DNA from 4 places in the Ruegeria sp. HKCCSP346 genome. Region 4 is predicted to be linked to each of the others. Evidence: riboswitches for the same ligand, from Rfam matches in the RefSeq annotation. Region 4 holds a riboswitch; each other region holds the start of a gene.
The links. Region 4 has a riboswitch for cobalamin ahead of I9185_RS00750 (DUF1636 domain-containing protein). Riboswitches for the same ligand answer to the same signal wherever they lie in the genome.

Region 1 (7,614 bases), on a different contig from region 4:
TCATCGATGATCTCTGCCATCGGCGTACGGCGTGCGCTGTCCGAATACGGGCTTGAGATGGGTACGGATGTGTCAGTGATCGCCCATGACGACGACCTGTCCTATTTGAAGAACGGGCAGGATGTTCCGATTTTCACGGCAACACGCTCATCCGTCCGTCAGGCGGGTGAAATGGCGGCTGACATGTTGATCCAGCGCATCAAATCCCCGAATGATCCCGTCAAAACCAGGCTGCTGGAGGCCGAGCTGGTCGTTGGTAGGTCAACCGGCCCTGCGCCCAACAGGGTGCAACCATGAAATACGCACGCGCTGACTTTCCCAAAGATTTTCTCTTTGGTGTTGCCACTTCTGCATACCAGATTGAAGGCCACGCACAGGGCGGGGCGGGGCGAACTCATTGGGATACCTTTGCGGCGTCGCCAGGCAACGTGGTGCGCGGGGAAAACGGAGACGTCGCATGCGATCACCTGAACCGGTTCGAGCAGGATTTCGATCTGGTGCGCGAGGCCGGGTTTGACTGTTATCGTTTTTCAACCAGCTGGGCACGCGTACTGCCCGACGGGCGTGGTCAGGTCAATCAGGCAGGGTTGGATTATTATGACCGATTGGCGGACGCCCTGCTGGAGCGCGGTATCCGCCCCTGTGTGACGCTTTATCATTGGGAATTGCCGTCAGCGCTTGCGGATCAGGGGGGATGGTGCAATCGCGACATCGCGGATTGGTTCGCGGATTATACACAGGTCATCATGGGTCGGATCGGAGACCGGATGTTCAGTGCCGCGCCGATCAACGAACCCTGGTGCGTCAGTTGGCTGAGCCATTTTGAAGGCCACCATGCGCCCGGTCTGCGCGATATCCGCGCCGCGGCCCGGGCGATGCATCACGTTTTGTTGGCCCACGGGCGGGCCATTCAGACCATGCGCAGTCTTGGGATGAGCAATCTGGGTGCCGTGTTCAACCTCGAATGGTCCGAGCCCGCGGATGACAGCGCAGATGCGCGGCTTGCGGCAGATCGCTACGATGCGATCTACAACCGGTTCTTCCTTGGCGGTGTTTTCAACAAGGAATATCCCCAAATAGCCCTGGAGGGGTTGGAGCCGCACTTGCCCAAGAGCTGGCAGAACGACTTTGAAACCATCGGCACACAAGTCGATTGGTGCGGGTTGAACTACTATACTCGAAAGTTGATAGCCCCGGCGGACACCGCTTGGCCCAGCCTGCAAGAGGTTCCCGGACCGTTACCCAAAACGCAGATGGGATGGGAAATCGATCCCTCTGCCCTAACCCGCTTTCTTGTCAGAGCAAGGAAAGACTATACGGGCGCCCTGCCAATCTATATCACCGAAAACGGTATGGCGAGTGAGGAGCGCGTGCAGGACGATGATCGTATCGATTATCTCGACAAGCACCTTGCGGCCGTACTGGACGCTTTGGCACAAGGTGTTCCGGTGAATGGCTATTTTGTCTGGTCGCTGCTGGACAATTATGAATGGGCCTTCGGGTACGAGAAGAGGTTTGGACTGGTGGACGTGGATTTCGAAACACTTGCGAGAACGCCCAAAGCGTCTTTCATGGCGCTGAAATCCGCCCTGTCCGGGGGTCAGAGTGTCTCTCAGCCGTTAGCGCAACCATTCGGTGCCGTGCATGAGCATTGGAACCTGGTTGCGGATATCGGCGGTACGAACACACGTCTGGGCGTTGTTACGAACGGAGAATTGGCAGATCTTCGGAAACACCCTACGGGGACATTGGAAGATCTGCTCGAGGCGTTCCATGACCTCAGGGACGAGATCGGAACCAACCCACAGGCCGTCGTAGCAGCCGGAGCCGGGCCGGTCAGGGACGGAACGATTCAGTTGACCAACGCGAACCTGGATCTTTCGGAAACCGAGCTGACGAAAGCAACAGGAGCAGAGCGCACTTTTGTCATAAATGATTTCACCGCTGCGGCGTGGTCAGTGGCCGAGGTGACTCGGTCGGATGTTGCGGTCTTGCAGGGTCAGGAGGCGCCGCCCGCAGGCACACGGCTGGTTGTAGGGCCCGGAACCGGGCTTGGCGTTGGTGCTTTGCTTTTTTCCGAAGGCAGGTATCACACGGTCTCCGGCGAAGGCGGGCACGTCGGCCTGTACCCGCGCCATCGCGACGAAGTTGATATCTTTGAGGCGGCACGTCGCATCGCACCGGGCTGTTTCTTTGGCGACAGCCTGGCGCTTGAAGCAGAAATGTTCCTGAGCGGAACCGGCCTGCCAATCCTGTATCAGGCGGTTGAATTGGCAGCCGGTCAGGCGCGGACTCAGGCGCGCTCTGCAAAGGACATTCTGAACGATGCCCGCAACGGCACCGATCTGGTCGCCGAAAAAGCAGCGCAGATTTTTACCACCCATCTGGGTGCTTTGATGGGTGATCTGGCGGTCACCTTGATGCCAGAGGGAGGCGTTTTTCTCGTCGGCGGCGTTGCCGAGAAAAACCGCTGGCTATTCAGCGACAACTTCAAGGATGCGTTCAACGGCGGCGGCCGCTTCAGCGACTTGCGCCGCTCCCTGAACCTTTACGTGTCTGAACAGGCAGAGTTCGGAATCATCGGCGCAAACAACTTCTGCAAGAACGCGCTGAGACAGCAACCAGACTGACCGAATTCTCTGTACCAAGAAGGACCAAGACATGATCCTGTGCTGTGGTGAAGCGCTGATAGATATGATTTCAGAACCGACCGCGTCGGGCGCAATTGGTTTTGTGCCACATACTGGTGGTGCAGTTCTGAACACTGCCGTCGCGATGGGACGTCTGGGTGTTCCGGTTGGGATGCTGACAGGTTTGTCATCGGACATGTTCGGCCAGCAACTGATCGATGCGCTGAAAGCGAGCCATGTGGACACGACACATGTCATCATCTCGGACCGCCCTACCACGCTTGCCTTTGTGCAGCTCTCGGATGGACACGCGTCTTACAGCTTTGTTGATGAAAACACCGCAGGCCGGATGTTGCTGCCCGAGGACATGCCCGATCAGCTTCCCGCTGTCTCTGCCCTGTATCTCGGCGGAATCAGCCTTGCGTGTGAACCTTGCGCAGATGCATATGCCGCCCTTCTGCACCGCCACGGTTCCGACCGTGCGGTGATGCTGGACCCGAATATTCGCCCGGATTTCATCAAGGATCAAACCCGGTTTCGGACGCGTTTGAACCGCATGATCTCGCGTGCGGATATCGTAAAGGTTTCAGACGAGGACCTGGATTGGATTATTCCGGGCGCTGAATCCGAAGCCGCGAAAGCGTCTGTGCTGTTGCAGGCGGGTCCTTCCGTTGTCATCGTCACGCGCGGCAGTGACGGGGCGCACGGTTACCTGGCGGATGGTTCCGAAGTTTCGGTTCCCGTGAAACCCGTTGAAGTGGTCGATACGATCGGCGCAGGTGACACGTTCAACGCCGGCGTTCTGACCGAGCTCAGCCGCGCAGGGCATCTGACCAAGTCAGGTCTTCGCGGATTGACGGTTGAAAGCCTGCAAGCAGCCATGGAACTGGGCGCTGACGTGGCGGCCGTGACCGTTTCCCGAGCCGGGGCAGAACCCCCCTGGGCGCACGAACTTTGATCTGTGGGACGGCATGATGAAACGATCCGAAATCAACCGTATCAAGACCCGGGCACAGGCGTTCATTCAGTCCTTCGGTGCCGTGTTGCCACCCTTTGCGGATTGGTCGCCCGAGAAAATGCGCAGCCCTCTGGCCGAAACGATCCGCAGCCGCGGGCTGGGATGGGACATTACCGATTACGCCCAGGGCCGTTTTGATGAACTTGGACTGTTTCTATTCACTTTGCGCAATGGTGAGGCGAAGGATCTGAAATCCGGGCGCGGGATGCTCTATGCGGAAAAACTGTTGATCTCGAAAGAAAATCAGCTTTCTCCGATGCACCGGCATATCATCAAGGCAGAAGACATCATCAACCGGGGCGGCGGCGATCTCGTTCTGGAAATCCATGCGTCGGATCCAAACGGTGGCGTCGACCGCGACAACCCGGTGACGGTCCCAAGCGATGCCTGCCCTGTAACCTTGCAACCCGAAGAGCACTTGCGGCTGAAGCCGGGGCAAAGCGTAACTCTGATGCCCGGCATCTGGCACGCTTTCTGGGCCGAGCGCGGTGATTGCCTTATTGGCGAGGTATCGACCGTGAATGACGACCGAACGGACAATGTGTTTGAAAAGCCAATCCCACGGTTTTCAAAGGTTGAGGAAGATACCGAACCGGATTTTCTTCTTGTATCAGACTATTGACACCGTTCGGTCCGGGCTGGCGCAGCAGGATCGCTGGCTCAACCGTTGCAATTCCGTCCACTACCCTTTCGCCTGCCGCTTGACAAGTCAGGCGTAGCCGGACTAGCTGAGCGGGATGGTTCCGTAAGGGATGAAAATGGGAACACGGTGCGGCGCTGGAATGTGCCAAGTCCGTGACTGCCCCCGCAACTGTAAGCGGTGAGCGACGCCACTTCACCACTGACCCAAAAGGGTTGGGAAGGTCGGCCGAGCAACGACCCGCAAGTCAGGAGACCTGCCATCACACTATGAACCAACCCGAGGCGGGGCGTCTCGGAAGGAGGCTTGATGGCGCGTTTGCGTAATATCCGGGTATGTGCCCTCTGTCTGCATCTGGCAAACGACGGAGAAGGCAATGACCTGTTATTCTGATCACTACGTTCTGATCTGTTCAACATGTCAGGGGACGATGTCTGCCGAAGCCGCACAAGACGCGCTGGATGCCCGGTTGCCTGACGGTTTTGAAACCCGAATGGTGGCCTGCATGGCAGGTTGTGAACGGGCCATGACCGTCGGATTTCAGGCCCCGGGCAAAGCGCAGTACCTGTTTGGCGATATCACGACAACTCGCGATCTGTCTGCCTTGGTCGAATTTGCGATCCAGTTCGGCGACAGCGACGACGGCTGGACCAGTGCCTCGGACCGCCCCCCTGCCCTTTTCGCAAAGACCTTATCGCGAATTCCCGCGTTGCCTTTCGGGGGGTCATCATGAGTTTTCTGATTGCAGAGAATTTGGAATACTACGCGCTCAATGGCGACATCCTGTTGCAGGATGTGTCCTTTCGTCTGGAAGAAGGATCAATTCTGGCAATCGCCGGGCCGAACGGCGCCGGCAAAACCACTCTGCTGAAACTGCTGTGCGGGATTGAACGGATTGCGTTGGGCGATGTTTGGATAGAAGGACAAAGCCTTCGGACCCTGTCCGCCCGCCAACGTGCCCGCTCCATTGCTGTGGTCGGGCAGCAGGAAATGCCCGACGGGCGGATGCGCCTGCAAGACTACGTTGCGCTGGGGCAAATCCCGATTCAGGGCGAACGTTCGGTGACTCAGCACAGGGCTGATCTTGAACGGGTGCTGACGACGACCGAGCTGTTGCATTTTGCCAACAAAACGATGGGTCAACTGTCCGGCGGAGAACGTCAGCGCGCGCACATCGCGCGCGCGCTGGCCCAGAACCCGTCCTTGCTGTTTCTGGACGAGCCAACCAACCATCTGGACCCCGATGCCAAGGGGCACATGCTGTCTCTGGTCGCTGATCTGGGGGTAACGGTCGTCATGATCGTCCATGATCTGGTCATGATCCCGGAATTCGCCACCCATGTGGCGTTGATGAAAGCCACGCGCCTGACGGGGTTCGGGCCTGTTGGCGAAGTTCTGACCCCAGACCGGGTAAGTGAGACATTCGGCGTGGATTATCTGTGCTTTCAGCACGAAGGCCGCACGATCCCCGCACTGGACATCCGAAAACGGAAACTGTCATAATAACAGGAGCTTACATATGATGCAGAAACTCTGGCCGGTGGTTGTCTTCGCTGGCTTGGCAGGTGGCGTGGCAGCGGAAGCCGTCACCGTGGACAATTGCGGCGAACCGCTGGTTTTTGACTCGGCGCCGGAACGTCTGGTCGTGCATGATATGAACATGGCGGATATGGCCTTTGCACTCGGCCTTCAGGACGAGATCGTGGGACTTACCGGGATTTCGGGCTGGTACAAAACCAGCCCTGACTTTGATGCTCAGCGCGGCGACATCCCAGAGCTTGCCCCCAAATACCCGACGATTGAAAACCTTGTGGCCGTCGAACCTGATCTGTTTTTTGCCGGTTGGTACTATGGCATGAAACCCGGCGGAGATGTCACGCCCGACACGCTGGAACCCTTTGGTATCAAGACCATGATCCTGACCGAAAGCTGCGTGCATCTGGACGAGGATCGCCCCGAAGCCAGCATGAACCTGTTGTTTGATGACGTTCTGCGCCTGGGCAAGGTCATGCAGGTCGAAGACAAGGCCGAGGCGCTGGTTGCCGGCTGGAAGGACAAGTTGTCCGCCATTCAAGCAAAAACAGCCGATCTGGAAAAGCCGCGGGTATTCCTGTTGGACGGACCGGCCGATGCTCCGTTTACCGCCGGCAAGTTCGCCATTCCCGATGCGATGATCGCAGCCGCTGGCGGTGAGAACGTAACTCATGATCTGGATACCAGCTGGGGCCGCACGTCGTGGGAAGCTGTGGCAGCGGCTAACCCGGAATTTCTGGTGCTGCTCGACTATCAGTCCGGCAACGGCGCAGAGGACACTTTCCAGTTCCTCAAGGATCACCCGGTGATGTCACAAACGGACGCGGTAAAGAACGAGCGCTGGATTGGCCTGCGTTACGAAGAGCTGACTCCCGGCCCGGCAAATATCGAGGCGATCGAGAAGATGGCACAGGCGATGCACCCGGAGACCAACTGATATGGTCCAATTGGGCCGTTTGATAGTGCTGGGGGCGGTTGTTCTGACCGCCCTTTTGCTGTTGTCGATCGTCTATGGGACCACCCCAATCCCCGTGCGCGAAGTCTTTTCGGCAATCGGCCTCGGAACCGGTATGGTGGAAGGAGACATGTCGCCCTTGCACCGGATCGTCTTCGACCTTCGCCTGCCCCGCGCCCTGTTTGCCGCCGTGATTGGTGCGGGGCTGGGCGTCGTTGGTGTCGTTCTGCAAACAACGACGCGAAACGATCTGGCAGATCCGTTTCTGTTCGGTCTGTCCTCGGGTGCTGCTGCCGGCGCCGTTCTGGTGATCACCGTCACAGGGGATGTCCTGGGAATCTGGACGTTGCCGCTGGCAGCATTTTGCGGTGGCCTGATCGCGTCCGGCATTGTTCTGGCGCTGGTTCAGGGCTTGCGTACGAGCGCACCCGAAAAACTGATCCTGGCTGGCCTGGCGGTGTCCTTTCTGTTTTCCGCAATCACCAACTACCTTATTTTCTCTGGCGACAATCGCGCGGCTCATTCGGTGATATTCTGGATGCTTGGCGGCCTGGGACTGGCAAGATGGGAAACATTCCCGCTTGTCCTGATCGGACTGGGCCTGATCCTGAGCTATTCACTTTATCGCAGTCGGTGGCTTGACGCGCTGCTGACCGGGGATTTCACAGCCTCGTCACTGGGTATTCCCGTTCAAGGTCTGCGGTTCAGCATGTTTTTCGTTGCCGCTTTGGCGACGGCCAGTTTCGTTTCAGTTGCCGGTGTCATCGGCTTTGTCGGGCTGATGGTGCCTCATATTGCACGCGGCATCGCCGGTACTCTGCACCGAAACCTGCTGATC
Region 2 (7,614 bases), on a different contig from region 4:
TTCGACGAACCCCGGGGTGTACGGAAGAAAATCGCGATTGTAGGTGCAGGCATTTCGGGTCTTTCCGCCGCTTACTATCTTTCAAAAAACAACGACGTGACAGTCTATGAGGCCGAGCCTCGGCTTGGTGGCCATGCCCGCACGGTGATGGCCGGAAAGAACGGGGATCAACCGGTCGATACGGGCTTTATCGTCTTCAACTATGCGACATATCCCTACCTGACCCGGCTGTTTGATGAGCTCGGCGTGCCCGTGATCGAAAGCGAGATGAGCTTTGGCGCGACAATCGACAATGGCCGCATTGAATACGGGCTGAACAATCTGCGCACACTGACCGCTCAAAAGCGCAATCTGGCGCGTCCGGCTTACTATAAGATGATCGCTGATATTCTGCGGTTTGGCAAAGAAGCCCCCGGAGCCGCCAAGGACGATGACACCACGATTGGCGAATTGGTGGACCAGCTGCGGCTGGGTCACTGGTTCCGGCACAATTATCTGATGCCGATGTGCGGTGCCATCTGGTCCACGCCGGTCGAGTTCGTGGATCAGTTCCCCGCACGCTCTTTGGTACAGTTTTTCCGCAATCACGCTTTGCTGGCAAGTGGTCGCGCAAACCAGCATCAATGGTACACGGTCAAAGGCGGCAGCATAGAGTATGTCCGCCGGATCGACGCAGCCCTTCGTGCGCGGGGGGCAGAAATACGTCTGGCCAGCCCCGTTCAGAATATATCCCGTGACGAGATGGGCATCACCATCCACAGCCAGGGCGCCGTGGATCAGTTCGATGAAATCATCCTGGCCACCCATTCGGACCAGTCGCTTGCCATTTTAGGTGATGGCGCGACCCCCGCGGAAGCCGCTGCATTGGGCGCAATCCGCTACCAGCCCAATATGGCCATATTGCATTGTGACCCAGGTCAGATGCCAAAGCGGCGCGCCTGCTGGTCAAGCTGGACCTATCGTTCGCAAGCCGGAGACGTGGGGGTAACCTACTGGATGAACCGGCTTCAGAACATTCCGGACAGTGACCCGCTGTTTGTAACGCTGAACGCTTCATCAGAAATTCCCGCGGAAAAGATCTATGACAAAGTCGAATTTGCCCATCCGGTCTTCGACAAGGCCGCGCTGAAGGCGCAAGGGCAAATCCGCGAGATGCAGGGACAGAACCGAACCTGGTTTGCCGGTGCTTACAACCGGCACGGATTTCACGAAGACGGGATAGCCAGCGCGATGCATGTCGTTGCTCAAATAAATGGTGCCCCGCAAACCATCGGAGCTGATAATGGCATTCTTGGGAAGGACCCGGCCCTATCTGTTGCCGCAGAATAAGGCGATATGGCGCACAGCGTTTCTTGCACTTTCCTTGCTGATCCCCAATGGGCTGATCGCATCGCCGGTCACGGAAGAACTGAACGGTGCCCAACTGCGCGGAACCGCGACGTTCCGGTATCTGGGTTTGCCGATCTATGACGCCAAACTCTATACGCCCAAAGGTGCGCCGTTCAGTTGGAGCGAAGATATCGCCCTGCAACTGACTTATCGCAAGAACATCAAGAAGAAAGCGCTGGTCAATTCGACGCTTGACGAGATGGACCGCATTGGCCGTTCAGCACCGGTTCGCGACCAACTGAACCGGTGTTTCAAAGCCGTGGCAAAAGGGGACAGCTATCTGGCGGTTTCTGATGGTCCCGACAAGGTCAGTTTCTGGTTGAACGGGCAAAAGACGTGCACCATGGCGCATCCGGGCATCAAGCGCAGTTTCATGTCTGTATTCCTGGGAGACAACACGCGGTCCGCGTCCTTCACGCGCAGGCTACAGGGGCGGTGATGCTCTATCCCCGGGTCAGTCTCTATGCGCTGATGCTCGCTGCGGCGGGTATCCCGCTTTATATCCACTTGCCGCGCTTTGCAGCCGTGAACCTGGGTATTGGCCTTGGGGTCATTGGTACGATGCTGCTGGTGATCCGTTTGGTGGATCTGGTGCAGGATCCGCTGATCGGTTGGGCAATCGACCGATGGCCCGGCGGCCAGCTTGCATTTGCCGCGATGGCGGCTTTGGGGCTGGCGATCGGGTTTCCCCTGCTTTTCAATCTGCCGCAGGGTGCCAGCGTGCCGGAACTGGTCGCGATCCTGATCTTGCTGTTCTCGGCATACAGCCTGGGAACCATCCTTCTGTATGGTCGCAGCGCAACTCTGGCGAAGCGAACCGATCCGAAAGAGCTGATGACACTGGCCGCCTATCGTGAAGGCGGGCAGTTGACCGGAGTGGTCATCGCAGCCAGCGCTCCGGCCCTGTTGGTTGCTTTCGGGGCACACTCCCAAGGCTACCCCGCATTCGGCGCGTTCCTGGGGCTTCTGTCCGTTGTGACCCTGACACTGACGATCCCGATCTGGCGACGCAGACCGATCACCGGATCAGGCCTGTCCTTTGCGGGTCTGGGTCAGGCCGGTGGCTTGCGCCTTCTTGCTCTGGCTTTGGTCAACAGCCTCCCGGTTGCCATAACCTCCACCCTGTTTCTGTTTTTTGTGGAAGACCGGCTGCAACTGCCGGGCAAGGCGGGTCCTTTGTTGATCCTGTTCTTCCTGAGCGCAGGCGCGAGCGTCCCGCTCTGGGCAAAGCTCAGCAACAGAATTGGCCCGAAACAGACTCTGATCATCGCCATGCCGCTCTCGATTGCCGGCTTTATCGGCGCTGCCACACTGAGTGCAGGAAATCTTGCGGGTTTTGCAATGATCTGTCTCGCCTCGGGCGCGGCGCTGGGCGCGGATATGGTCGTATTGCCGGCCATGTTCTCGATCGTCCTTACCCGAGCCGGGCTGAACGCATCAGCCGCGTTTGGCATCTGGTCCTTCGCTGGCAAACTGGGCCTCGCCCTGGCTGCCTTTTTCACTCTGCCACTGCTGGAACGCAGCGGTTTCACCCCCGGTCAAACCAATTCAGCACAGGCTCTGGATACACTCAATCTTGCCTATGCGGTGCTGCCCTGCATCCTGAAAGTCGGAGCGTTCGGGATGGTGTTGACCCTGCCCACCGAGGTCACAAGCAAATGAACGCTTTCAGCATTATCCTTCTGGTCCTTCTGACCGCCGTCTTCATCCGTGCAAGGCTGCTGAGCTTTCGCGCGCAATCGCCGTCCGATTACAGTGGCACCGGGCCAAATTTTTCGCTGAAAAAACACCTGAACGGAGAGATCTTGTCCGAAGGCCTGATCTATGGCCCCAACGGCAAAATGTCGAACAGCTTTGTCGCGCGCATGTCCGGCGAATGGCAAGGCAACTCGGGCACGCTGACCGAGTACTTCACCTATTCCAACGGAAAACAGATGACCCGCAAATGGTACCTGACGCTGGGAACTGGCAACACATTCACGGCAATGGCGGATGATATCGTGGGCGAAGGTCGGGGCATCATCTCGGGGTCCACGGTAAAACTGACCTATCGTATCATTCTGCCAGATGACGCTGGTGGACACACACTGGATGTCACCGATTGGATGTACCTGACAGAAACCGGCGTCATCATGAATCGGTCCGAGATGCGCAAGTTTGGCGTCAAGGTCGCGGAACTGATCGCCACAATGCGTCCAAGCCCCAGATCGAAACCGATGCATCCAAGTGGGTCAAACGGGTATGACGCGACTTTGGAAGGGAAGCCGTTGCAATGATCACCTTTCGCTCTTTCATCGCCTGCATTGCCATCGCAAGCCTTGCACTTCTGGCGGCCTGCTCCAGCAAACCGAAGGTTCCAAAAACGTTTCTGTCGGACCGGCAGTTGAACCTGGAAGAGTTTTTTGAGGGTAAAACAGTGGCCTACGGCCAGTTTCAGGATGTTCTGGGAAATATCCCCCGCAGATTCACGGTTGATATCGACGGAACATGGGACGGCGAAACCCTGACCCTGGTCGAAGACTTCGTCTACGACGATGGCGCGACGGAACAACGCATCTGGACATTGACCAAAACCGGAGAGGATACGTGGACCGGTACGGCGCCTGGCGTGCTGGGCACCGCCAGCGGGATTGAACGCGGGGATACGTTCAACTGGAAATACAAGATCGACCTGCCGATCAAGGACGGGACCATGCGTGTCAAATTCGACGACTGGATGTGGCTGCTGGATGACGACCGCCTGCTGAACCGCGCGTATGTCTCACGCTATGGCGTCCGTCTGGGTGAAGTCATCCTGTTCTTCGAGAAGAAATAGGGCCGTCAGGCCCGGTTTCATCACAAAAGTCAGTAGAAAATAAACTCGTCCACCAATGCTGTCGTCGATCCCTTGACCTCACCGGCCGTGTTTGCCCTTGGCCCGTCCGAGGCTGCGCCCTCGGCGCGTTCGCCGCCCTCGACCTTCAAGCGCGCGCGTTCTATCTGCCCCCAGAGGAAAAACAGACCATCCCGTTTTCCCATGAGGCGCGAAGGAACTGTTGTCCGCAAAACACCTGTTTTCGGTTTTGGCATCTGCTCTCTTACTGCCTCCGGTGTTTTCCACCATTTTCGGAAAACGTAATGGTTTTTCCCGAAAAAGACAATTTTTTATGGACAAAACGAGGTTTTCTACCGTCCGTTGACAGGATGGACTGACAACTCTCGCATGACGGATATTCGCCTTCTTCACCTGCCTCATGGCAAGCCAGCACTATCCCAAACGGATCAACTTCACCCAAAAAGGTTTGCTGCAAACCTCCTTCACTTGGCCTGACTCTCTCTTTTCCAGCCATGCTCAGGCGACGTGCAGCGTTTCGTTTCTGAGCAGAGCAGCCGGGCCTTCGCTGTCACGGCTGGGGGACAATTTGACGGCGCGGATGTCAGACGTGGCCGCATCCATCGCAAAGCCCACTGGCCCCTGCAGAACGCCGTGCTGGCGGGCTTGCCATGCCCCTGTGCCAAGGACCGTGATCCCGGCGCCGTCCACTCAGCCGGAAAATTTCCATGTCTGTTTTGAAACCGGAAATGTCGCAAGCATTTCAGCGCCCAAGCAGGTAGAAAGTAGGCTGCCATCGTGAGGTGCCGCTGTTTGATTCTCAGACCGCGGAGAATTGGGAAGCCGGTGGAATTCCGGCGCTGCCCCCGCAACGGTAAGGAAGGTCAGGTTCGACAATCAACCACTGGGACGAGGATCCCGGGAAGGTGTCGCAACCGGGTGCAAGCCCCTTTCAAGTCCGGAAACCAGCCTTGCAGATATGTCAAACCGCGGGTGGCGGTGGGGGCACGGGTTTCGGACGTGGTCCTCGCGCGCCTCCGGACGGTTCCTCCCTGTCATCTGCCCAAGCAATGCCGCGGGGCGCGGCAGGAGAGCCAGAAGTGAACAATGTCCAAAACCTGTTGGCGCGTCGAATCCCGGGCTATGCTCTGGAACGGGCCTTTTACACCGACCCCGAGATCTTTCAGACCGACCTGGAAACCGTCCACTATCGCGAATGGCTATTTGCCATTCCGGCCTGTGAACTGGTGAAAGCCGGCGACTATGTAACGTACAACGTGGGTGCCTATCGCGTGATCATCGTGCGCGGCGCCGACAACCAGATCCGGGCGTTTCACAACACCTGCCGCCATCGCGGCTCGATCATATGCAAGGCAGCAAAAGGCAACGCGCCGAAGCTGGTTTGCCCGTATCACCAATGGACCTACGAGCTTGACGGCTCTTTGCTGTGGGCCCGCGACATGGGGCCGGAGTTTGATCCCAGACAGCATGGTTTGAAGACGGTTCATTGCCGCGAGCTTGCCGGGTTGGTCTATATCTGTCTGGCGGATGTCGCCCCGGATTTTGACACGTTTGCCAATATCGCGCGCCCGTATCTTGAGCCGCATGATCTTGCGAATGCCAAGGTCGCATTCGAAAGCTCGATCGTCGAGAACGGCAACTGGAAACTGGTCTGGGAAAACAATCGCGAGTGCTATCACTGCGGCGGCAACCACCCTGCGCTGTGCCGGACCTTCCCTGATGATCCGGGCGTGACGGGGATCGAAGGCGGTGAAACCCCAGCCTATATGCAAGCCCATTTCGACAGGTGCCAGTCAGCGGGTATGCCATCGCAGTTCTATCTGCACGAGGACGGCCAATTCCGTCTGGCGCGGATGCCGCTGAAAGAAGGCGCCGAGAGCTATACGATGGACGGGAAATCCGCCGTGCGCCGCTGGTTGGGCCGGTCGCCCTTTGCGGATGCGGGATCGCTTTTGAAGTTCCACTATCCGACCACGTGGAACCACTTTCTTGCCGATCACTCGATTGTTTTCCGTGTTACGCCGATCAGCCCGACAGAGACCGAGGTCACGACCAAATGGCTGGTCAACAAGGATGCGGTTGAAGGCGTTGACTACGACGTGAAACGCCTGACCGAAGTCTGGGTCGCCACGAATGACGAAGACCGTCAGGTGGTCGAGGACAACCAGCAGGGCATCAACAGCCCGGCCTATGTGCCCGGCCCGTATTCAGCCATTCAGGAATCCGGCGTACTGCAATTCGTGGATTGGTATTGCAGCACAGTGTCGGCCCGCCTGACCCCTGACTACATGGCGGCGGAGTAAGTCTGATGAAAGATCTGAACACGCTTTCATCAGCCGTCTGGCAGGATGGAGAGATGCTGGAATGTGTTTCGGTCGTGCCCGAGATGCCGAACACCGCCAGCTTTTCGTTCCGAGCCCCCTCGGGGGCGCAGTTCGCCTATCACCCCGGTCAGTTCCTGACGCTCGAGATTCCGGCGCCCGGCCAGCCCGGGGGAGTCGTGTATCGCACCTACACGATCTCATCGTCGCCATCGCGGCCGCGGTCGATCACCATCACCGCCAAAGCGCAACCCGACAGTATCGGCACGCGCTGGATGCTGGACAATCTTCAACCCGGCATGCGGCTCAAGGTCATTGGGCCTGCGGGCCTGTTCACCAACGCACTGAGCGATGCGCGCAAGTTCCTGTTTATCTCGGCTGGCTCAGGCATCACACCGATGATGTCAATGACCACCTGCATGTGGGACGAAGGCCGCGATCTGGACGTTGTCTTCATCAACTGCGCCAAGCGGCCATCCGAGATCATCTTCCGCCAGCGCTTGGAACAGATGGCCAGCCGCACGGATGGTTTGGACCTGAAGTTCGTGGTGGAAGAGCCGGACCGCTACCGCCCATGGACGGGATATCAGGGGCAGTTCAACCAATTGATGCTGGGCCTGATGGCGCCGGATTACCTTGAGCGCGAAGTCTATTGCTGCGGTCCCGAGCCCTTCATGCAAGCGGTGCGCGACGCGCTGGCCGGTCTTGGTTTTGATATGAACAACTACCATCAGGAAAGCTTCGGCGCGCCGGTGGAAACCGAGGCGGATCAGCCCAAGTTGGATGACGTTGTTCTGGACGACGACAGCAGCGCCGAAATCCTGTTCGCGACCTCGGGCGTGACGGCCAAGGTTGCCGAGACCGACACGGTGCTTGCCGCCGCCCGCTCGGTTGGCCTGAACATTCCGTCAGGCTGTACCTTCGGCGTGTGCGGTACCTGCAAGGTCAAGAAAACCGCTGGCGAGGTCCACATGGTCCACAACGGAGGGATCTCGGAAGACGACATCGACGCGGGGTACATTCTGGCCTGCTGCTCGAACCCGATCGGCAAGGTCGAAGTCGAGGTTTAGG
Region 3 (7,614 bases), on a different contig from region 4:
GCAACACGCGGCTTATCCTTCCTGCACGCCTTTTCGCATCACTTCCGTTCATCGGGACCGCCTGATAGGGCTTAACCCTGACGGCGAAGTCCCGTTACTGACCCCCGATCAAACGACCGGCAGCTATGCTGTTGGCGATTGGGTTCTCGCCGATGACGACAAACGCGTGCGCCATTTGCTCGACCGGCGCAGCCTGCTGCACCGACGCGCCGCGGGTACAGGCGCCGCGACGCAACTGATTGCAGCCAATGTCGATGTGCTGTTCATCGTCAGCTCGTGCAATGCCGACTTCAAACTGCCCCGGCTGGAACGATATCTGGCGCTTGCGCATCAGGCCGGGTGCTACCCGGTCGTTGTTCTGACGAAGGCCGACAAATCGGCGGACCCCGACAGTTTCTCGGGGCAGGTGCAATCACTGGATCCGTTCCTGACGGTTCTGGCGATCAACGCGCTGGACCCGGCAGAGGTTGAAAAGGTTCTGTCCTGGTGCCCCAAAAGCCAGACCGGAGCGCTGGTTGGATCGTCGGGCGTTGGCAAGACGACACTTGCCAATACCATGACCGATCAGGATCTCGCCACCTCGGACATTCGCGAGGATGACGCGCGGGGCCGGCACACGACGACCGCACGCGCATTGCACCGGATGCGCAACGGTGGCTGGTTGATCGATACACCCGGAATGCGCGCGTTGCGCCTGCTGGACGCTCGGGACGGGATCGACGACGTTTTCTCGGACCTTGCCGAGTTGAGCCGGGACTGCCGTTTTTCGGATTGCCAGCACAGCTCCGAGCCCGGATGTGCCGTGCAAAAGGCAATAAGCCAGGGCACGCTTGATCCGGCTCGATTGGACCGGTGGCGCAAGCTTCGGCGCGAAGATCAGCGCAATTCTGAAACCGTCGCGCAGTCCCGGGCGCGGGACAAAGCGTTCGGCAAGATGGTCCGTGGCGTCATGAAGGAAAAGAAACTTCGCAACCGGTGATCGTTGGACGGTGCCCGGCCCGTCCTGCGCCGCGTCTGATCAAGCGATCAGTCGCGGCCAAACCGCTGCATTGCGCCGGGCAAATGCTCCGATATGACCAACCTCGGGCAACCCGAAATCGGCAGGGCTCAGCAGGTGGCGGTTGGCATCGGGGCCGTAAAGATCCGCAAGCCGCCAAACCGCTTCCGGCGGCACCATCTGGTCGTCCTCGAAGGTGAACAAATCCACGGGCGTTCCAGAATCCTTCCACTGCGCCGCAGGTAACTCATGCCCGATTTCAGGCACATAGTTCAAAGGCGCCGTACACCATTTGCGCCACTGCCAATAGACCGATGCCGGCAGATCCGAGCCGAACCCGATCGCCTTTCCGGGAAGGTAGCCAAGGGCTCGGGCCAAAAGCGGGGCATGACCATACCAGAACAATCCTGCCAAACCACGATAGGGCCATGGATGGTCGCTTAGGGTTACCAGCCCCGAACACACACAGATCATGCGATCAATCAGATCGATATCCGGCTGCACAGGCCCCAACATCGCACCGATCGAATGGCCGATGGTCCAATGCTGCGAATCGGGAAACCGTCTGCGCATTTCTGCCCGTGCCGCGGGCATGTCGATCAAGGCCCAATCCGCCATGGTCGCACGCGAATCTTTCAGGCGGCCGGTCAAGGAATGCCCGTAATCGCGATAGTCATAGGTCAGGCAGGCCATACCCTGCTCGGCAGCAAGCCATCGTGCGAAATGACGGTAATAATCGCGCGGCACACCCGTTGCACTGTTCAGCACGACGACGATTTCGGGCGAAGACAGCGGGCTGTACAACCGGGCAGACAGTGTTTTCTGCCCGGACGGAAAGCGAAATTCTTCGGTCATTACCGTTTGCTCTGTGTCCAACATGATCTCTGGCTTTGCGCTTGGTAAATCCTGTTTCCGAACCTCAACGCCCTGGACACTATGCATGAACCAACACCGTATCCAGCATGACCAAGCGTCCGGTCAAAAGATCGGCTTGACTCGATGCGTGCTCAAACGCTAGCGGTTGTGTGATGGTTTCCGGCCTCCACAAGGGGTCGGGATGAAAAGGGAACACGGTGCGGTAATGTCTGGTCATGCAGGCAACAACCAAATCCGCGACTGCCCCCGCAACTGTAAACGGTAAGCGATGCCGAAACACCACTGGCCCAAAGGCTGGGAAGGTCGGCAAAGCGATGACCCGCAAGTCAGGAGACCTGCCATCGGAAACGAAACCGAAACTCGGGCGGGGTGTCCGGGCAGGTCCTGACGGCATCACGCTGTCCCACCTGTCCCAAATATCCTGTCCACCAAGCGCGGAGGGCGCAGGATGATCTGGAAGACAAAGACACATGAATTCAGTGCAACAGTATGTCAGCGGACGGGCAAAACCTGTCCCGCTTTGGCGCGGCTGGCGCGCTCGATATCCGAAGCCATGGCCCAGGCGACCTCGGCCACAAGTGACGATTTCGAGATTGAGGGCAGCAGCGCGCTGTCACATTGCAGCGAAGGATGTCATGCAATTTTCCGCGCGCAATCAGACCGCATTCGTGTCTTTTGCGGGACGCAGCCCGAAACCGCGATTGAGCCGCTGAACGGCTATGCCGACCTGATCTTCGGAAACACGTTCAGTGCGATGCCATCCGGCGTCGTGAAAACCCCACCCTGCGCGATGATCGAAGTTTCTACGATCCGGCCTCGAAAACCTGCTTGCGCGCCCGCGCAGATTTCAATCTGAGTCCAGACTGACCTGTGCCTGGGCACGCCGAGAGGCCCAGGCCAGTTGCGCATCCGTTTCGACGGCGCAAGGGCGCACCGCCCGCAATCGTTGCAGCGCCGTGTCCGCGCCTTCGCCGCATTCGACCATCAGCCGCAGGACAATCATACCTGACCTGCCACAGCCCCCGCGGCAGTGTACCAATACGCGACCTCCGCCGGACAGCGCGTGCCGGGCCGCGGCGCTGACGGACGGCCACGCGTCATCAATCGCTTTTGTCGGCGCTCCGAAATCTTCGATCGGCAGGTGAACCCATCGGCTGGCGCGGCTTTGAATATCGCTTCCAAATTCCTGCGCCCCGTCCTGAAGCATTTCGACATCCGTCGTCATCGAAACAACAAGCCCCGGCTGCCAGGCTGCGATCATATCCAGATCGCTGGAGTAATCTCCGCCGCGTCCGGGCATCGAGGTCAGCGCCAGCGTTCCGCCACCGACTTGCAGGGCGTAGATCACCAACTGCGACATGAATCCTGTCCTCCCCAAAGAACTCTATACAAAAATGAGCCATTAAATCCGCTGATGCAGTTTAGTGCGAAAGCGACTCGTTTCTAAATCAAAAATCATCGCGCCACGCTGTGGACGCGGGCAACGGTGGCCACTACGCTGTGCCCAAGCACCGAATCCCAACGAGAAGACATGACAGACAGCTCCAGCCCCGCCTATCAGGTTCTCGCCCGCAAATATCGCCCGGAAACCTTTGCCGATCTGGTGGGTCAGGATGCCATGGTGCGCACCCTGAAAAACGCGTTCGCGGCCGACCGGATCGCGCAGGCCTTCATCATGACCGGCATTCGCGGCACCGGCAAAACCACGACCGCAAGGATCATCGCCAAGGGCATGAACTGCATCGGACCCGACGGAACCGGTGGCCCCACGACCGAACCCTGCGGTCAGTGTGAACATTGTGTCGCCATCATGGAAGGCCGCCATGTCGACGTGATGGAGATGGACGCCGCCAGCCGTACGGGCGTCAACGACATCCGCGAGATCATTGACAGTGTCCGCTATCGCGCCGCCAGCGCGCGTTACAAGATTTACATCATCGACGAGGTTCATATGCTCTCGACCAGCGCGTTCAACGCGCTGCTCAAGACGTTGGAAGAACCGCCCGCGCATGTGAAGTTCATCTTCGCAACCACTGAAATCCGCAAAGTCCCTGTCACTGTGCTGTCCCGCTGCCAGCGTTTCGACCTGCGCCGGATCGAACCCGAAGACATGATTGGCCTGCTGCGCAAGATCGCCGAAGCGGAAAACGCCCAGATCGCCGAAGACGCGCTGGCGCTGATCACCCGAGCAGCGGAAGGATCGGCCCGGGATGCGACCTCGTTGCTGGATCAGGCGATTTCGCATGGGGCTGGCGAGACGACCGCCGATCAGGTCCGTGCAATGCTTGGACTGGCAGACCGTGGCCGGGTTCTGGACCTTATGGATATGATCCTGCGCGGCGATGCCGCCGGAGCACTTACCGAGTTGAGCGGCCAATACGCCGAAGGCGCAGACCCGCTGGCGGTGCTGCGCGATCTGGCCGAGATCACGCATTGGGTGTCCGTCGTGAAGATCACGCCTGACGCGGCGCAGGATCCGACGGTTTCTCCGGATGAACGGACCCGGGGCCAACACATGGCCGAGGCTCTGCCGATGCGGGTTCTGACCCGGATGTGGCAAATGCTGCTGAAGGCGCTCGAGGAAGTCTCGGCTGCGCCCAACGCCATGATGGCCGCTGAAATGGCCGTTATTCGCCTGACCCATGTGGCGGATTTGCCCAGCCCCGAAGAGCTGATCAAACGGTTGCAAGATGCCCCGCCACCGCCGCCGGGCGGGCCCAATGGCGGCGTTTCGATATCCCGACCGGGCGCCGGTCCGGCGCCGGCTGGCGCGACCCATCCACCTGCCTACGCGCCGTCCCCTCGCGGTTCCGGTGGCGCACCGGTTGCAGCCCTGGCGCAGGATGCCCAGACGGCCCTTGCCCATTACCCGACCTTCGACCACGTGGTGGAACTGATCCGGACCAATCGCGACGTAAAGTTGCTGGTCGAGGTGGAAAACGGCGTGCGCCTCGTCTCCTATCAACCCGGACGAATCGAATTCACACCCGCCACCCAGGCACCGGCGGATCTGGCGCCACGACTGGGCACTGCCTTGCAACGCTGGACAGGAAATCGGTGGGCTGTCTCGATCGTCTCGGACGGAGAAGCCCCCACGATTGCAGAAATACGGGATGAGGCCGAGCTCGCACTGAAATCCGAGGCCGAACAACATCCTTTGGTGCAGGCGGTACTGGCGCAATTCCCAAAGGCGAAAATCACTAGGATCGAAACGCCGGAGCAACGCGCCGCCAAGGTCGAGACCGAAGCGCTTCCCGAGGTGGAAGACGAGTGGGACCCGTTCGAGGAAGACTGACCTCGCCGCCCGTCACCCCCCGTTTCAAACGAAGCTGACCGAGGTTTCGATCGAACACATCCGCCAGCATGTCTCAGATCGTTTGTTGCGACACCGGCCAGCGGAAGGCGGCCCGTGACAATTCTGATCCGGATGCCGCGTAGCCATTCGAACCGCGCCCAGATTTTCTTTGCCCTGTGTGATCAGTCTCGGCAGCAGACCATATGCGCGCCAAGGACGATCTGCGCTTGCCGGGCCTGCTGGCAAATATGGTGTCGCAGATGGTTAGCACGTTCCTGCTGACGCCTGCGCTGATCAACATGCCGACCGGAACAGATGAGCCTCCGACCGGCGGGAGAACCCTTGTGCCATGTCGCTGCTGCCCGTATCTAGAGCGCAAACGGAGACACAGGAGAATACTATGCTGAAAGGACTCGGCGGGCTTGGCGGTCTGGGCGACATGGCCAAGATGATGAAATCCGCGCAGGACCTGCAAACCAAGATGACCGAAATGCAGGAAGAGCTGAACAACATGATGGTTGTCGGCGAATCCGGTGCAGGCCTGGTCAAGGCAACGGCGACGGCCAAGGGTGAACTCAAAGGTCTGGATATCGACCCTTCCATCTTCAACGGCGATGACAAGGAAGTGGTCGAAGACCTGATCCTGGCCGCCATCAAGGATGCGCAGACCAAGGCAACCGAACGTTCGCAGGCTGAAATGGCCAAGCTGACCGAAAGCATGGGCCTGCCCAAAGACATCAAGCTGCCGTTCTGAGCTTTATCTTTTCCCAAATACTCCCGCCGGAGGCTCCCTCCGGCGCAATGCAGGATTGGCCATGAGTTCGAACAGCGACATCGACAACCTGATCGACCTGATGGCCAAACTGCCGGGACTGGGCCCGCGCTCGGCCCGCCGCGCGGTTCTGCACCTGATCCGAAAACGCGCCCTGCTGCTGACGCCCCTGTCTGATGCCATGCAGCAAGTCGCCGTGACCGCCCGCGAATGCCTGAATTGCGGCAATGTGGGCACCACCGATATCTGTGACATCTGCAATAGCGAGGCCCGAGCGACCGGCGAGCTGTGCGTGGTCGAAGACGTCGCCGACCTCTGGGCGATGGAGCGTGCCGGAGTATTCAAAGGGCGCTATCACGTTCTGGGCGGCACGCTGTCGGCGCTGGACGGAGTCGGCCCCGACGAGCTGCGCATTCCCCGCCTCAAGGACCGGGTTGTGGCCGAAGGAATTTCCGAAGTCATCCTGGCGCTGAACGCCACCGTCGATGGCCAGACCACCGCCCACTACATCGCCGATCAGCTTGAGGGACAGGTCCGCCTGACTTCGCTGGCGCAGGGTGTGCCGATTGGCGGCGAACTGGATTATCTGGACGACGGGACGATCACGGCCGCGCTCAGGGCGCGGAAGGAACTGTAGCTCTAACTTACCGGTTCTTTTTTCGCGAGGCCTTTGCGCTAGGCGGCGCCAGCGCAACGCACGATGCACGCTCAAGTATCGCGGTAACTAGCTTGACAGCTGTACAGTTATTGGATGAGTTTCTTTCTGTTAATTCCACGGATTATCAAACACGATGAAACACTTAGCGTTTTTTTTGCAATTGTTGGTGCTTTCGCCTCGCCTATTGCCGCTGAAACTCTCTACTTATTCGAAGACACGCACGATTTACCGCCGCCATACAAACAATGGTGGAGCGCAATTCCAGAAGACAAAAGGTATGATGAACAAACACACAGGCACGTCTATGTTCGCGGTGAAGGTAAGTATGGCGATTTTTTCGGCGTTCTATACGTTGATTGCATTAACCCTGAATACTCCGAATGGTTTGCTGTCGGAGGATCGCTGAATTCAGAAGACGTTCCAAACCAGGCAATTGTTAACCTGAGACTTGAGATCTGTTCCAACGGCGAGGAGACCTGACACGGCGCGCGGGAAATTAATGGATTGTCTAACTTCTACAACAATTTACAATGACATGAATAGATTGTCTGATTTGTGGATATGCTATGACCCGCCTTCTCGCCCTCGCCTTCGCCGCTTTGACAGCCACCTCCGCCCTAGCCCAAGACCTCATCGACAAGGGCTTTGTCGACGGCTGGAACATCATGATGGACCCCGCGCTTGGCAACGGGTGCCTGATCCAGACGGTGTATCAGGATCTCTCGGTGGTGCGGCTGGGCTATGATGCCTTGGGCAATCGTGGGTATTTCGCCGTGTTCAACAAGGCATGGGGCGACATTAAACAGGGTGAGAGTTATCCGATCCGCTTTGATCTGGACGGCAAAAGCTATGATGCGACGGCCATCGGGTTCAACGAACGCGACGTGCCGGGCGCAACCGTGTTTTTCACTGACCGGAGCTTTGTGAACGCCATCGCTCAGAACAAAACGATGACCGTCTACAATCCGGCAGGTGAGGTGGTGATGGCCATCGATCTGAAAGGCACCGCCAAGGCG
Region 4 (7,614 bases):
GGCCTCGCCCGGGTCGTTCACGATGAACGGGTAGATTACAGGCAGATCGCCGATCAGCGCCTCGGGCCAACAATCGGCAGACAAGGCGACCGATTTTCCGGGCAACCATTCCAGCGTTCCATGCGCGCCGATATGGATCAGCGCATCGGCACCCAACCCTTTGCGCAGCCACAGATAGAAGGCGACATAACCGTGGCGCGGGGTGCGCAAGAGGTCATGATAGTCGTCATCCCGCAGCTCGGGCGTGCCGCGTTCGGGTTGCAGCGCGACCAGCGCCTTGCCGCGCCGAAGCGCGGTGAAATGGAAGGCCCCATCGGCACAGGCCGGATCATCTTCGGGCGCGCCCCAAACGGTGTGCAGATCAGCGCGCAGGGTCTCGGGCAATTCCGCAAGCGCATCCTGATAATCCCCAAGCGACCACGAAATCCGTGCGTCCAGAAGAGTGTCGGCAATCGGCTCGCCAGTCGCGATGTCATAGCCTTCTTCGTCAAGATCGGACAGCATCGCCTGGGCCGAGGCCAGCGCGTCGAGGCCAACCGCATGGGCCATCTGCCAGTCTTTGCCGGGATAGGTGGACAGGACCAACGCAGGAATCTGATCTGCCTTGGGTTTGTCGTTCAGTGCAAGCCAGCCCGATACACGGTCGATGATCGCTTCGATCCGGTCCGGTTCGGGACGGTGTGCAAAGCGCGCGTATTCCAGATGCGGATCGCGTTTTCCGGGTTCCTTGAAAGACGCAACTCCTGCTGAGATCCGTCCATCCACCTCGGGCAGTACCACATGCATGGCAAGATCGGCCGGGGACAAACCGCGTTCCGCCTCGGCCCAGGCTTTGCGGCGCGAGGTGGCGAGAGCGACCTGAAACACCGGCACGCCTGCAGCGTCCAGAGGCGACGTTCCCGACGCGCCTTTTCCCGAAAACGAAGTGGCGTTGACAATGGCAGATGGGTTCAGCGCAACAACCTGTTCCCGCAACCATTCGGCGGCTACAGGCGCCTTGAGAGACGGGGCAAACAGGCCCACCGCCGCGTATCCACGGGCGCGCAGGCTGCGGATCAGGGCTGCGATCGGGGCGGTGTCTGCCGAGGTCAGGTAAGCGCGGTAAAAGGTGACGAGGATTCGTTTAGTCTTGCCTTCGAATGCGGTTTCCACCGGGATTACGCCGCGATCCGGACACCACACGCCACATTCGGGCAAGGTCTTGGCGCCCATCACCGGACCGGCATAAAGCCCCGCCGCCAAAGCCATCTGCGCCAGCGCGGCCTGTGCCGCGACCTCGCCGCCGGTATCGCACAGATGCGCCAGACGCCGCAGGGTCGAGACCGGCAGGGTGGAATAGTCATCCAGCCGCGTGTCCTCGCGCCCGTCGGCGGGCAGCACCGCCAGTGCGATGCCCTTGGCCTGCGCCAGCGCCAGAACCTGCTGCAACCCATAAGCCCAGTAGGGCACCCCGCCGATCAGACGGATCAGAATGCCCTTGGCGCCTTGAAGCGTCTGTTCGACATAGGTATCGACCGACAGCGGGTGTTTCAGAGCCGTCAAATTCGCCAGCCGCAGGGTCGGCATTCGCTCTTCCGGTCCGCCACCACGATGCCAGCCCGCCGCGAAAGCGCCTAGGTCGCTGTCCGAAAAGGACAGCACCACCAGGTCCGCCGGGCTCTGGCCCAGATCGGTTGGGGTCTCGGTTTCCTCGAGCCCGTGGCTTTCGCGAAAGACGACGTGCATGGCTTACTCGGCGGCCTCACGCACACCCACGAGGATTTCGCGGATTTCCGCCTCTTTGATATCGTCATGCTCGGCGATGACGACCAGACGCGAACGGCGTTCTTCACCGGGTTCCCACGGGCGGTCATACTGGTGACGCACGCGGGCACCCACTGCCTGGACCAGCAGGCGCATGGGTTTGCCCTGAACGGCGGCATACCCTTTGACGCGCAGGATGTTCAGTTCATTGGCCAGGCGTTCGATATTGGCGACCAGTTGGGCCGGATCGGTCTGCTCGGGCAGCTCGACGATGATGCTTTCGAAATCGTCATGCTCGTGATCGTGATGGCCGTCGTGATGCGAGGGTCGGGCGTCCATGTCATCCTCGGCGGCGGCTTCCAGACCCAGCACAACGCGCACGTCCACGGCACCTTCGGCCACTTCGACGACGGGTAGGGGGCGCGGCGCCTCGGCGGCGATGATCTCGCGCGCTTTGGCCACGCCTTCGGGGCCGGCGAGGTCGGGCTTGGTCAGCAGGATGATGTCAGCGCACGAGATCTGATCCTCGAACACCTCGGACAGGGGCGTTTCGTGGTCGATCGAGTCATCGGCCATGCGCTGCGCATCCACTGCTTCGACATTGGGCGCGAAGCGGCCTGCGGCCACGGCCTCGGCATCGGCCAGGGCGATCACGCCGTCGACGGTGATCTTCGAGCGGATGTCAGGCCAGTCGAATGCCTTGAGCAGCGGTTTCGGCAGGGCCAGACCGCTGGTTTCGATCAGGATGTGATCCGGGCGTGGCTCCAACGCCATCAGGGCCTCGATGGTGGGAATGAAATCATCTGCCACGGTGCAACAGATGCAGCCATTGGCCAGTTCCATGATGTTTTCCGCCGGGCAATCAGGAATGGCGCAGGATTTCAGGATGTCGCCATCGACGCCTACATCGCCGAACTCGTTGACCACGACAGCAAGGCGCTTGCCCTGTGGGTTCTGCATCAGGTGACGCACCAAAGTGGTCTTGCCCGATCCCAGAAAGCCGGTGATCACTGTGACGGGGAGTTTTTCGAGGTTCGACATGTCAGGCTCCAATGGGGGGAATGCGCGAGGCACAGTTCTTGCGAAAATGTTCGGGGCGTTCGCGCCATTTCACCAAACCATCTTCGGTGGCCAGATACTTGGTCGCGCCGTCGACGATGACGTCGACATGATCTGTTTCGTTCAGGTTTTCATACACGAAGGTCCAGCGGCCCGGCCCGCGCAACACGATCGAACAGCCTTGATCACAGTTTGACAGGCATTCAACGGCTTTCAGGGTGACACCGTCGGGCAGGTCCGCCTGTTCCAGAGCCTTGTGTAACAAAGCGCCCGGGCGTTGCGTGTCATCTTCCACAGGCAGGCCGCGACGGCAGGTGGTACAGACCAGCAACTCGACTGGTGCGGTATCGGTCATGTCTCTCATCCCCCCAAATCCTCTTCGCGGGGGACGGGGTTTCATGCGGGCCACGAATGGTCATGGACCCGACACCGGAACACCCCGCCCGGTTTCAACTTCGGTTGTTGGCAGGTCTCCCGGCTTGCGGATGCCAGAGGCGGGCCTCTGTCGGATGTCCCGCCTTCCCGGCTTTTGGGCCAGTGGCATTGGGCATCCTCTCCGTTCACGGTCGCGGGGGCGGCTGCGTTTGGCGGCAAGACCGTTGACGCATTCCCTTTTCATCGGCTGTCACCGACACCAACGAAAGGGACATGCGGCACCGCTGGCCTGCTTGTCAAGCGAGTCGCGCGCAACAATGATGCAGAGGCATGGAAAGCGACCTGTGGGCGTCGATGGGCGGCATGGCGTGCCGGGACCCAGCCTGAGATGGGCCGGGCGACGAACAGTATGTTAGCAAGGGGCGTAGACTATGGTGAACGGGTGCCTTGACTGAACCTGTCCCGATGATGGGAAAAGACCACCGAACACCGCGGATCCTCTTGCGCTAATAGATGACGTTTATCATGAGCAGCGAGACGACCAGAAACAGCGCTGTCATTATTCCGCCGGAGCGGACGAAATCCATCACCTTGTATCCGGCCGGACCCATGATCAACGCGTTTACCTGATGGGTTGGGATGATGAAGCTGTTCGAGGTCGATATGGCGACCGTCAGGGCAAAGACGGCCGGGTTTCCACCCGCCGCCACCGCAATCGATACCGCCAGAGGCACCAGCAGGACCGTGGCCCCCACATTGGACATGACCAAGGAAAAGGCCGTCGCCAGAATGGCGATGCCGGTTTGCAGCGACCAGAGCGGCCAGCCGTCCAGAATTATCATGATCTGCTGGGCGATCCACGCGGCCGTGCCTGTGTTCTGCACGGCTTGTCCCAAAGGTATGAGGCAGGCGAGCAGGAATACGGTGTTCCATCCGACCGCGCGGTACGCCTCGTCCACGCTGAGCACACGGGTCAGCATCATGCCCACCGCGCCGGTAAGAAGACAGAGTGAAAGCCGGACGTCCGTGAACAGGATCAACGACAGCGAAATGGCGAAGAATGCCAGGGCCCAGCCGACTTTTTGCGGCCTCAGCTCGTCCTGAGGAAAGTCTGTCGTCACAACGACGAAATCCGGATCTCGTTTGATCCGCATCAGGTTGTCCCATCTGGTATGGGCCACAAGCATGTCGCCCGCCTGAAACTTTTCGAGCCCGATCTGAGTGGATTCGTGATCCTCGGTCTCGACATGGCTCAGCGTCTCTTCGCCGCGGTGAATGGCCAGCAGCGACATCCCGTAGGTCTTGCGAAACAAAAGCTCGCGGGGGCATTTGCCGATCAGCTTGCTGTCAGGCGTGATGACCACCTCGGCCACGCCTGCATTGGTTGGGGCGAACTCTTCGACGAAAATGTCCAAGTCCGGAAGAACGGTCAGCCCGTATTTCTCGGCGAACTTCTCGACCTCCCAACGGCGGCCGACGATGGCCAGCCGACACGGCGCTGCAATTTCCGCTGTCAAAACCTGAACCATCGAGGTTTTGCCGCGATAGAAGGTTGAAATGATGTACAGGTGGTTTTCGTGGTTGATGTCGGCCAGAATCTCGCCGACCAGGGGGCTGTCCTCGGGCACCACGACTTCGAACACATCAGCTTTGAGGCCATAGACCCTTTGCAGGTATTCCTGTGTCCCTTGTCCGGTACCCGTATTGTCAGGTCCTTCAGCCTCGGGCAAAACCCAGCGTCCCAACAGCAGAAAGTAACCAATTCCCGTCAGGATCAGAACCGCACCGATCGGCGTGACCGAGAACAGGCCGAAGGGCTCCATTTTTTGAGAGGCCGGCAGACTGTCATTTGCCGTCAGGATCAGATCGTTCAGTAGGATAAGAGGAGACGACCCGACCATCGTCATTGTGCCGCCCAAAATGGCGCAGAATCCCATTGGCATGAGCAGGCGCGACAGCGGTATGCCTGACCGTGTGGAAATTCGGCTGACAACCGGCAGAAACAGAGCAGCGGCGCCTACATTCTGCATGAACGAGGATATGACGCCAACGGTGCCGGAAATGATTGGTACAACCCTGCCTTCGGATTTGCCGCCGTATTTGAGTATGACGGCAGCCACCTTGTTCATGATCCCCGTCTTGTCCAGACCGGCCCCGACGATCATAACCGCAATGATCGAGATGACGGCATTGGATGCGAAGCCGTCGAACAGAAGGGTGACATCCGCCAAATTTTCCAGCCCGGGCGCGTAGCTGAGCAAGCCTATGAGAACCAGAACCAATATGGCGGAAAGGTCGATCCTTATGATCTCGGAAACGAACAGAAAAACGGTGAAAGCCAGAAGGGTGCAAACGACCCCCATCTCGAAGGTAAAGGCAATATGTTCCACAATACGTCCAGAACTTTTTCTTTGTTAGATTCCTAGTTCATCCCTCCCGACTTGTCATGAAGTTTCGTTTTTCGGCGATGTTGAGACATAATGTTGCTCAATGGTTGCTGTGGGAGCAATGCTTTCGGGAACCCCGTTTGACGAACACGTCAGAAAGAAGGATTGACCAAATTGCATGAAGAAACCAGCACGTTTCGTACCGGCGCGATGCCGTTCCAACAAGGTCGAAGCAGCACAGGTAATGGCAAGTCAATTCCAGCCACGAACAACAGACAATCCGACAGCTTTGTTTGCAGTACCATTCTGCCGCCGCCTGAACCGGGCAAAGGGCCGGCTTGGCCGTCCCTGATCGCAAACTGCCCACAAGAATGGTTTACACCTAAACGGGCCGGACAAATAATTCAGGTCACCAATTCTGATCATTTCGAGGTGAAGATGCCAAGGAAGTACGGCGGGGTGTTGCCTGAACGCAAGCTGGCGGCATATGCCCAGAATGCTCGCAGTCGGATGGAACAGAACAAGATCGCAACACGAAAAATCCAATAGTTGGTTGGATGAAAAATCCAATAGTTGGTTGGATATTGAACCTCGAGGAGGGAAAAAGTATCTCAAGTCGTTGGAGGTAGTGGAGGCGAGTACCGGAATCGAACCGGTGTACACGGATTTGCAATCCGCTGCGTCACCACTCCGCCAACTCGCCTTTTCAAGTAAAATCAAATACTTGCCGTGGTGTGCGTGGGGTTTTAGCAGCTTTCCCAAGGGGCGTCCAGAGGATTGCGCGCATTTTTGACGACCAGATTGAAATTTGCCGAAGCCCGCAACCGCAAACGCACAGGTGCAAGGGGGTTGCGTCAACAGGGCCGTTGCTGGGCGTTTCAGGATGTGGCAAAAGCCGGGTAACTTTGGGAATGACTCGAGAGATCCTATGACAGATTTCGCTGCCCGGCGCCGCACTATGGTTGATACGCAAATCCGGCCTTCGGATGTTACTAAGTTCCCGATCATTGAGGCGATGTTGAACGTCCCGCGCGAAAACTTCGTGCCTGACGCACAGCGTGAGGCCGCCTATGCCGACAGTGTGATCGATCTGGGCAACGGGCGCTGCATGCTCGAGTCGAGAACCCTTGCTAAAATGCTGGATGCGCTCAACATTTCGAACGACGAGATGATCCTCGATATCGCTCCGGCGACGGGGTATTCCACTGCGGTTGCCGCGCGTATGGCCCAGTTGGTTGTTGGTGTGGAAAGCGACGACTCGCTGGCGTCCGAGGCGCAAAGCCTGTTGGCTGAGGCTGATGTGGACAATGCCATTATCCACGTCGGTCCTTTGGAGCAGGGTGCGGCTGAGCACGGTCCTTACGATGCGATCATGGTGCAGGGCGGTGTTGAACGGATTCCCGACGCGCTGTTGGATCAGCTCAAGGAACATGGCCGGATTGCATGCCTGTTTGTTGAAGGCAATCTTGGAACTGTGCGGATCGGTCGAAAGACCGGAGGCCGGGTCAGCTGGCGGGATGCGTTCAACGCCAGTGCGCCGATACTAGAGAGCTTTTCGGCGGAGTGTGCATTTTCGCTATAGTTCGCCGATAGATTCTGCTGGCGCCTTGATTAGTTGAAAAGAAGACCGCAAACTGCCTTCAGGGCAGTGTAATTTCGTTTGAGAGGATTTCGGTATGCGTGGTTCAGCGACAGGCAAGCTGGTCAGGGCATTCGCAGTGACCGCAGGACTTGCCATCAGCGTTATGCCAGGGCGTCCGGCGTGGGCTGACAACATAACAGACGCCTTCATCGGCGCGTATAATACAAGTGGCTTGCTGGAGCAGAACCGGGCGCTGCTGCGCGCGGCAGATGAAGACGTGGCAATCGCGCTTTCCGCATTGCGGCCAATCATCAACTGGACTGTACAGGTCAGCCAAGATTATACCCGGTCTCGGACCAACAATGTGGTCACAACGACCGAGCCGTCCCGGTTTTTCACCGGGCTGAGGCTTTCCCAGCTTCTGTATGATGGTGGCGCCTCGGTTCTGGGCAAACAATCGGCGCAGGA

Region 1: it holds a riboswitch for cobalamin, as region 4 does, so the genes downstream of both, I9185_RS09755 (DUF1636 domain-containing protein) here and I9185_RS00750 (DUF1636 domain-containing protein) in region 4, are expected to answer to the same signal.
Region 2: it holds a riboswitch for cobalamin, as region 4 does, so the genes downstream of both, I9185_RS16645 (aromatic ring-hydroxylating dioxygenase subunit alpha) here and I9185_RS00750 (DUF1636 domain-containing protein) in region 4, are expected to answer to the same signal.
Region 3: it holds a riboswitch for cobalamin, as region 4 does, so the genes downstream of both, I9185_RS19725 (hypothetical protein) here and I9185_RS00750 (DUF1636 domain-containing protein) in region 4, are expected to answer to the same signal.

What each region holds. Positions count from the first base shown of each region.
Region 1 covers NZ_JAEDOT010000002.1:256,408-264,021, forward strand. The annotation lists gene I9185_RS09735 (substrate-binding domain-containing protein) at 1-297, shown strand, start outside; partial or broken gene I9185_RS20420 (GH1 family beta-glucosidase) at 294-1,595, shown strand; gene I9185_RS20425 (ROK family protein) at 1,572-2,630, shown strand; gene I9185_RS09745 (carbohydrate kinase) at 2,662-3,588, shown strand; gene I9185_RS09750 (D-lyxose/D-mannose family sugar isomerase) at 3,605-4,270, shown strand; cobalamin riboswitch at 4,370-4,567, shown strand; gene I9185_RS09755 (DUF1636 domain-containing protein) at 4,665-5,021, shown strand; gene I9185_RS09760 (ABC transporter ATP-binding protein) at 5,018-5,791, shown strand; gene I9185_RS09765 (ABC transporter substrate-binding protein) at 5,808-6,758, shown strand; gene I9185_RS09770 (iron ABC transporter permease) at 6,760-7,614, shown strand, end outside.
Region 2 covers NZ_JAEDOT010000007.1:40,978-48,591, reverse strand. The annotation lists gene I9185_RS16680 (FAD-dependent oxidoreductase) at 1-1,329, shown strand, start outside; gene I9185_RS16675 (hypothetical protein) at 1,283-1,828, shown strand; gene I9185_RS16670 (MFS transporter) at 1,828-3,051, shown strand; gene I9185_RS16665 (DUF3833 domain-containing protein) at 3,048-3,665, shown strand; gene I9185_RS16660 (DUF3833 family protein) at 3,662-4,204, shown strand; gene I9185_RS16655 (hypothetical protein) at 4,234-4,458, opposite strand; partial or broken gene I9185_RS16650 (IS5/IS1182 family transposase) at 4,760-4,912, opposite strand; cobalamin riboswitch at 4,986-5,190, shown strand; gene I9185_RS16645 (aromatic ring-hydroxylating dioxygenase subunit alpha) at 5,272-6,525, shown strand; gene I9185_RS16640 (hybrid-cluster NAD(P)-dependent oxidoreductase) at 6,531-7,613, shown strand.
Region 3 covers NZ_JAEDOT010000012.1:47,074-54,687, forward strand. The annotation lists gene rsgA (ribosome small subunit-dependent GTPase A) at 1-979, shown strand, start outside; gene I9185_RS19720 (hypothetical protein) at 1,019-1,852, opposite strand; cobalamin riboswitch at 2,010-2,231, shown strand; gene I9185_RS19725 (hypothetical protein) at 2,322-2,729, shown strand; gene I9185_RS19730 (dual specificity protein phosphatase family protein) at 2,721-3,233, opposite strand; gene I9185_RS19735 (DNA polymerase III subunit gamma/tau) at 3,372-5,168, shown strand; gene I9185_RS19740 (YbaB/EbfC family nucleoid-associated protein) at 5,569-5,922, shown strand; gene recR (recombination mediator RecR) at 5,984-6,577, shown strand; gene I9185_RS19750 (hypothetical protein) at 6,692-7,078, shown strand; gene I9185_RS19755 (hypothetical protein) at 7,165-7,614, shown strand, end outside.
Region 4 covers NZ_JAEDOT010000001.1:141,953-149,566, forward strand. The annotation lists gene cobN (cobaltochelatase subunit CobN) at 1-1,725, opposite strand, end outside; gene cobW (cobalamin biosynthesis protein CobW) at 1,729-2,784, opposite strand; gene I9185_RS00750 (DUF1636 domain-containing protein) at 2,786-3,157, opposite strand; cobalamin riboswitch at 3,249-3,456, opposite strand; gene I9185_RS00755 (SLC13 family permease) at 3,684-5,540, opposite strand; gene I9185_RS00760 (hypothetical protein) at 5,730-6,113, shown strand; tRNA gene I9185_RS00765 (tRNA-Cys) at 6,194-6,267, opposite strand; gene I9185_RS00770 (protein-L-isoaspartate O-methyltransferase) at 6,493-7,146, shown strand; gene I9185_RS00775 (TolC family outer membrane protein) at 7,241-7,614, shown strand, end outside.